Regions from separate parts of the Modicisalibacter sp. genome, predicted to be linked through region 3. Evidence: predicted binding sites of a transcription regulator. Region 3 holds the regulator's gene; each other region holds the start of a gene.
What was found. Region 3 encodes LexA, which represses DNA repair genes until DNA is damaged. Its sites were predicted from a motif close to TACTGTNTANNTANACAGTA; they were not measured.
Positions count from the first base shown of each region.

Region 1: the regulator LexA is predicted to act here: its motif matches at 946-965, upstream of ACTCB7_RS12125 (LexA family protein).
Region 2: the regulator LexA is predicted to act here: its motif matches at 964-983, upstream of recN (DNA repair protein RecN).

Region 1 covers NZ_JBSREH010000041.1:4,180-6,447, reverse strand. The annotation lists gene ACTCB7_RS12130 (TauD/TfdA family dioxygenase) at 1-667, shown strand, start outside; gene ACTCB7_RS12125 (LexA family protein) at 988-1,428, shown strand; gene ACTCB7_RS12120 (Y-family DNA polymerase) at 1,436-2,268, shown strand, end outside.
Region 2 covers NZ_JBSREH010000035.1:51,833-54,100, reverse strand. The annotation lists gene recN (DNA repair protein RecN) at 1-928, opposite strand, end outside; gene grpE (nucleotide exchange factor GrpE) at 1,125-1,745, shown strand; gene dnaK (molecular chaperone DnaK) at 1,851-2,268, shown strand, end outside.
Region 3 covers NZ_JBSREH010000025.1:78,204-80,471, forward strand. The annotation lists gene dinB (DNA polymerase IV) at 1-880, opposite strand, end outside; gene lexA (transcriptional repressor LexA) at 897-1,538, opposite strand; gene ACTCB7_RS08650 (TetR/AcrR family transcriptional regulator) at 1,735-2,268, shown strand, end outside.

The DNA of each region.
Region 1 (2,268 bases), on a different contig from region 3:
GAGTACCAACTTCGGCAGCCTGTTCGACGTGCGCGCCAAGCCCGATCCGGACTCCAATGCCTATACCTCGATCGCCCTGCCGCCACACGTCGACCTGCCCACCCGCGAATACCAGCCCGGCCTGCAGCTGCTGCACTGCCTGGAAAACAGCGTCGCCGGCGGCCAGGCGGTGATGATGGACGGCTTCGCGGTCGCCGAGGCCCTGCGGGAGCGTGACCCGTATGCCTTCGAGACGCTGACCCGCGTCAAGTGGTGCTACGCCAACACCGCCCGCACCAGCGACTACGTCTGGTACGCGCCGATGATCCGGCGCGACGACAGCGGCCGACTGAGCGAGGTACGCATCGCCGATTTCCTGCGCGGGCCGCTGATGGCGCCGTTCGATGACGTGGAACCAGCCTACGCGGCATTGACCACCCTGCAACGGATGCTGCATGAACCGCATTTTGCCATGCGCTTCACCTACCACCCCGGCGACCTGGTGATCTTCGACAACCGGCGGCTGCTGCATGCCCGCGACGCCTTTGCGGGCGACTCGGGGCAGCGCTGGCTGCAGGGCTGCTACCTGGAGCGCGACGAGATTCGCTCGCGGCTGCGCATGTTGCGCCGCGCCGAGCGGGAGCGGCGTGTCGCGTCGCTGGTAACGGGCGACACGCCAACACTCTGAGTCAGCGCCCCAGGCGGCGGGTCTTGACACGCTCGGCAGCAATGGCTTTTTCGGCTAACGCACGCCGCAAACAAAAAAGGCCCCACCGGACGGCGGGGCCATACAATGCGTTGGGGTCAAGACAGGGACTGTTACCTGTCGATTTCAATGTAGGCCTCGCGTTCCAGACTGCCCATCAGCCAGACTCCATACGACGTGTAAGCGATTGCCGACAACACCACGCCTGAAAACATGCATTTCCGCATCGGCGAATTTGCCATGACGGACCTTTCACTGAATACTGTATATAAATACAGAAACCATACCTCAGGGATCCGGCCATGTCGCAACACGCCTTCCATCAGCCCCGGCAACCGGCCATGCCGCTCGCACTCCCCTTCCCCGAAATCCGCATACGCGCCGGCCTCAGCGGCTTCCCCTCGCCGGCCCAGGACTACACGAGTGATCGGCTCGATCTCAACGAGCACCTGATCAAGCGCCCCAGCGCCACCTTCTTCATGCGCGTGAGCGGCGACAGCATGGAGGACTTCGGCATGCACGACGGTGACCTGCTGATCATCGACCGCTCGCTGGACCCGCGCCCCGGCCACATGGTGGCCGCGCTCGTCGACGGCGAGGTCATCGTCAAGCGTTACGAAGTGCATGGCGGCCGCCCCTGCCTCGTTTCCGGCAATCCGCGCTATGCGCCGATCCCGCTGGCCGGGCACGAATGCCGGATCTGGGGCGTGATTCGCTCCGTGATTCACCAGTACCCGGTGTGAGGTGCGCATGATCGGTCTCGTCGACTGCAACAACTTCTATGTCAGTTGCGAGCGGGTCTTCCAGCCCAATCTGGAAGGCGTCCCGGTGGGGGTGCTCTCCAACAACGATGGTTGCGTCATCGCCCGATCGGAGGAACTCAAGGCGCTGGGCGTCAGGATGGGCACGCCGGCCTTCCAGCTCCAGCCCCTGGCGAGGCGTCACGGCGTGGTGCTGCTCTCGTCCAACTATGAGCTTTACGGGGACATGTCCGCCCGGGTACAGGCGGTTCTGGAGGAGTCTGCCCCGCGGGTGGAGCCCTACTCGATCGACGAGATGTTCGTGCGCTTCGACGGCCTCGATGCCGAAGGCACCCTCGCCCTGGCCCACACCCTGCACCACCGGGTGCGCCAGTACACCGGCATTCCAGTTTCCGTGGGCATCGCGCCCACTCGCACCCTGGCCAAGCTGGCCAATCGTGCCGCCAAGGCACACTCCGGCGGCCACGGTGTGTTGCGGCTCACCGCCGATGGTCCGGAAACGCGGGAACTTCTCCAGCGCACACCGCCGGGCGAAATCTGGGGCGTCGGCCGCCGGTTGGCGGAACGACTGCCCCTGGTGGGTATCCGCACCGCCGCGGACCTGCGCCAGGCGGAGGCCCGATACATTCGCCGCCGTTTCGGCACCCCCCTCGAGCGGACCGTGCTGGAACTGCGCGGCATCCCGGCCATCGAGATGAACGCCACCGATGCCTCCAGGCAGCGGATCATGACTTCCCGCAGCTTCGGCCGGCTGACCCATGAACTCCGCGAGCTGCGCGAGGCGATTCGCCAGCACGCCCAGCGTGGCGCGGAAAAATTGCG
Region 2 (2,268 bases), on a different contig from region 3:
TGCGATGCACTTCTCCCAGACGGTCCTCGACATGCGCCAGGCGCTCGGGGTCGAGTTCGGTGGCATCGGCGACGTGGCGCAGCTCGCGCGCGGCCTCCTCGATCTGGATGCGTGCCTCGCCGAGCATGCCGCGCGCCTCGGCCATTGCGCCCTGATCGCTGCCGGGCAGGGCCTCGAGGCGTGTCAGGGCCTGGTGCAGCAGGTTCAGCGCGCCGCCGTCGTCATGCTCGCAACAGTCGACGGCGAATTGGGTATCGCCGATGATCTGCTCGGCGTTGGCCAGCGTGGCCTGTTCGCGTTCCAGCGCGGCCAGCTCCCCTTCCGCCAGGGCCAGTTGATCCAGTTCCTCGACCTGATAGCGCAGCAACTGGCGGCGAGCCTGCAGTTCATCGCTGGTATCGGCCAGTTGCTTGAGCCGACGCCGCAGGGCCTGCCAGTGACGGAAGGTCTCGCCGAGGGTGGCCACATCGGCGCCCAGCCCGGCGAAATCGTCGAGCAGGCGGCGATGGGTGTCCTCGCGCAGCAACGCCTGATGGGCATGCTGGCCGTGGATCTCGATCAGGGTCTCGCCGAGGGCCTTGAGATCGGCGATGGTGCAGGGCTGGCCGTTGATCCATGCCTTGGAGCGGCCGGCACTGGTGACAACCCGGCGCAGCAGGCAGTCGTCCGCGGGCAGTTCGCGAGCGTCCAGCCAGGCGCGGGCGGCCGGCAGGCGCTGGATGTCGAAGCGCGCGCTGAGATCGGCCTGCCGGGTGCCGTGGCGAACGCTGGCGGCATCGGCCCGCTCGCCCAGGCACAGGCCCAGAGCGTCGAGCAGGATCGACTTGCCGGCGCCGGTCTCGCCGGTGATGGCGGTCATGCCACCGCCGAGGTCGAGTTCGAGACGCTCGACGATGGCAAAGTCGCGAACGGCGAGTTGCACCAGCATGGCCACCTCCTGAAACGGGAATCGGCACGACAAGGGTCTGTGTGTTTATACAGTAGCACCGGGTGCCCTGCAATCCACCGCCACGAACCCCGCCGAGCGCCTTGAGATTGTCGCGGTCATCCCCATATACGAGGGCAATCGATCACTCCCGGCGGCCGCGGCGCGGTCGCGGGGCGACTTTTCTCAGGAGAGCGACATGGCCAAAGACCCACAGACGCCGCTGGACGAGGAACTGCAACGCGCCGAACAGGGCGCCGAGCCACAGGACGAGCCGCTCGAGGGCCAGCTCGACGCGGCCGATGCCGGTGAGGACGCGGCCGCCGACGCCGAGGCGATGGCCGATCCGGAAGCGGAGATCCTGGCGGCCAAGGTCGAGGAGCTCGAGCAGGCGCTGGCCGATGCCAAGGACCAGTCGATGCGGGCCGCCGCCGAGGCCCAGAACGTGCGGCGGCGTGCCGAGCAGGATGTCGAGAAGGCGCGCAAGTTCGCCCTCGAGAAGTTCGTCAAGGAACTGCTGCCGGTGGTCGACAGCCTGGAAAAGGCGCTGGAGTCGATGGGCGAGGACGCCAGCGAGGCGCACCGCGAAGGCGTGTCGATGACCCTCAAGCTGCAGCTCGACGTGCTGGCCAAGTTCGGCGTCGAAGCCGTCGAACCGCAGGGCGAACCGTTCGACCCGCAGTATCACGAGGCCATGGCCATGGTGCCCAACGCCGAGGTGGAGCCCAATACCGTGATCGACGTCATGCAGAAGGGCTACCTGCTCAACGGCCGCCTGGTTCGCCCGGCCATGGTGGTGGTCAGCCAGGCCGCGGGCTGAACCGACGGGCCGGCCCTTGAAAGGCGCCGCCGAGCCCCCACATAGACGACAAAGACGCGGCACAGCCGCTCCGAACAGCAAGCAACGATTCTTCGAGGTGTTTATATGGGACGCATCATTGGTATTGACCTGGGGACGACCAACTCCTGCGTAGCCGTGCTCGACGGCGACAAGCCGAAGGTCATCGAGAACGCCGAAGGCGCACGCACCACGCCGTCGATCATCGCCTACACCGATGACGGCGAGACGCTGGTCGGCCAGGCCGCCAAGCGCCAGGCGGTGACCAACCCGAGCAACACGCTTTACGCCATCAAGCGCCTGATCGGCCGTCGCTTCCAGGACGACGTGGTCCAGAAGGACATCAAGATGGTGCCCTACAAGATCGCCGAGGCCGACAACGGCGACGCCTGGGTCGAGGTGAAGGGCAAGAAGCTGGCTCCGCCGCAGGTCAGCGCCGAGGTGCTGAAGAAGATGAAGAAGACCGCCGAGGATTACCTCGGTGAGGACGTGACCGAAGCGGTGA
Region 3 (2,268 bases):
AGTCATCGAAACGGACCTTGATGAAGCTGCCCTTGATCGCCGGATCGCCGTGACGTGCCAGGCGTGCCCGTAGCCGCTCGATCAGTGGAGGCAGGGCCGCCCGGCAGGCCGCGAGGTCCGGCAGGTCCTGATGGAAGGTGGTCTCGGCGCTGATCGACTTGCGCTCGCGTTCGGTCTTTACCGGTCGGTCGTCAATGCCACGGGCTAGCTCGTGAAGCCGCTGGCCGAACTTGCCGAAGTGGTCGACGAGCGCCTCCCGCGACCAGCTCCGCAGGTCGGCGCAGGTCGCGATGTTCAGCGCCGCCAGCCGGGCCGCGGTGGCCGGCCCCACGCCGTGAAGCCGGTCCACCGGAAGCTCGGTGATGAAGTTCTCGACGGCCTCCGGGGGGATGACTGTCAGGCCGTCGGGCTTGTCCCAGTCACTGGCGATCTTGGCGAGAAACTTGCTGGGCGCCACGCCCACCGAGAGCGTGATGCCGGTGCGCCGGCGCGTTTCCTCCTTGAGCCAGCGGGCCATCCAGGTGGCGCTGCCCCGGAAACGACGGACCTCGCTGACGTCGAGATAGGCCTCGTCGAGCGAAAGTGGCTCGATTCGTGGCGTCAGCTCGCGGAAGATCGCCTGAATGCGTTCGGACACCTCGCGGTAGCGGGGAAAGTCCGGTGGCAGCAGGGTCAGGTCCGGGCACAGCCGCAGGGCACGTGCCGTGGGCATCGCCGAGTGGATGCCGAAGGCGCGCGCCGGATAGTTGCAGGTGGCGATGACGCCGCGCTGGGCCGCCGTGCCGCCGATCGCCAGCGGGATGTCGCGCAGCGCGGGATTGTCGCGCATCTCGATCGCGGCATAGAAGCAGTCGCAGTCGGCATGCAGGATCTTGCGCATGCGCGGGGCTCGCGACTCAGTTGAGCGCCTGGCCGTTGCCGCCACGGATGACGCCGACGCCGATGCCTTCGATTTCCAGAGAGTCCTGGCGCAGGTCGAGTTCGATCGGGTCGAAATCGGTGTTCTCGGGCAGCAGGGTCACGTGATGACCCCGGCGTTGGAAGCGCTTGACGGTAACGTCATCCTCCAGCCGGGCGACCACGATCTGGCCGTCGCGAACGCGATTGGTGCGGTGTACCGCGAGCAGATCGCCCTCGAGGATTCCCACGTCGCGCATCGACAGGCCGCGCACGCGCAGCAGGTAGTCGGCGCGGGGCGAGAAGAAGTCGGGGGACAGCGGACAGTAGCGGTCGATGTGGGCGGCCGCGAGGATCGGGCTGCCGGCGGCGACTTCGCCGATGACGGGCAGGCCCGGCTCGCCGTCGGGGGCGGCTTCCGCCTCCTGTGGCGGCAGGCGAATGCCGCGCGACGTGCCCGGAATCATGCGGATCACGCCCTTGCGCTTCAGCGCGCGAAGGTGTTCCTCGGCGGCGTTGGGCGAGCGAAAGCCCAACGCCCGGGCGATCTCGGCGCGGGTCGGCGGATAACCCAGCTCGTTCATGGTCTTGACGATGAAGTCATAGACATTCTGCTGGCGCGGGGTGAGAGAGCGGGTCATGCGGCCTCCGCTGGTCGCTGGCGATGTGAGTATGTGGCTAAGTATACAGCATGGCATTGTATCCAGTAATTGCGAGCGGTGAGGCGCGGGGCCGCGCGAGCGTGTTTGAAACGCCACGGATTGTTGTCTTTTGGTAAGCCGAGTAGAATTCCAATAACGTTTCAAACAGCCGTTTATCAGCAGGCAGGGATATAGCATGGCTCAGACCGACACGGTGACTCGCATTCTCAACACCGCCGAAGTGCTGTTCGCCGAGCGCGGCTTTGCCGAGACGTCGTTGCGCACCATCACCAGCAAGGCCAAGGTCAATCTCGCGGCCGTGAACTACCATTTCGGCTCCAAGAAGGCGCTGATCCAGGCCGTGTTCGCACGTTACCTGGATCCCTTCACCGAGCGTTTCCATGCAACCCTGGACGCGCTCGAGCGGGAGTACGATGGCCGCCCGATCCCGCTCGAAGTGTTGCTGGAGAGCATGGCGCGGACGGTGCTGGAAGTGCCCGCCGAGCGCAACAGTCTCAAGGTCTTCATGCGGCTGCTGGGGCTGGCCTACACCCAGGCCCAGGGGCACCTGCGCGGCTATATTCAGCAGCACTACGGCAGCGTCTTCACCCGCTTCACCGAACTGGTGCGCCGGGCCACGCCGGAGCTGCCGGATGCCGAACGCTTCTGGCGCCTGCATTTCATGCTGGGCACGGTGATCTTCACGCTGTCGGGGCTGGACGCGCTGCGC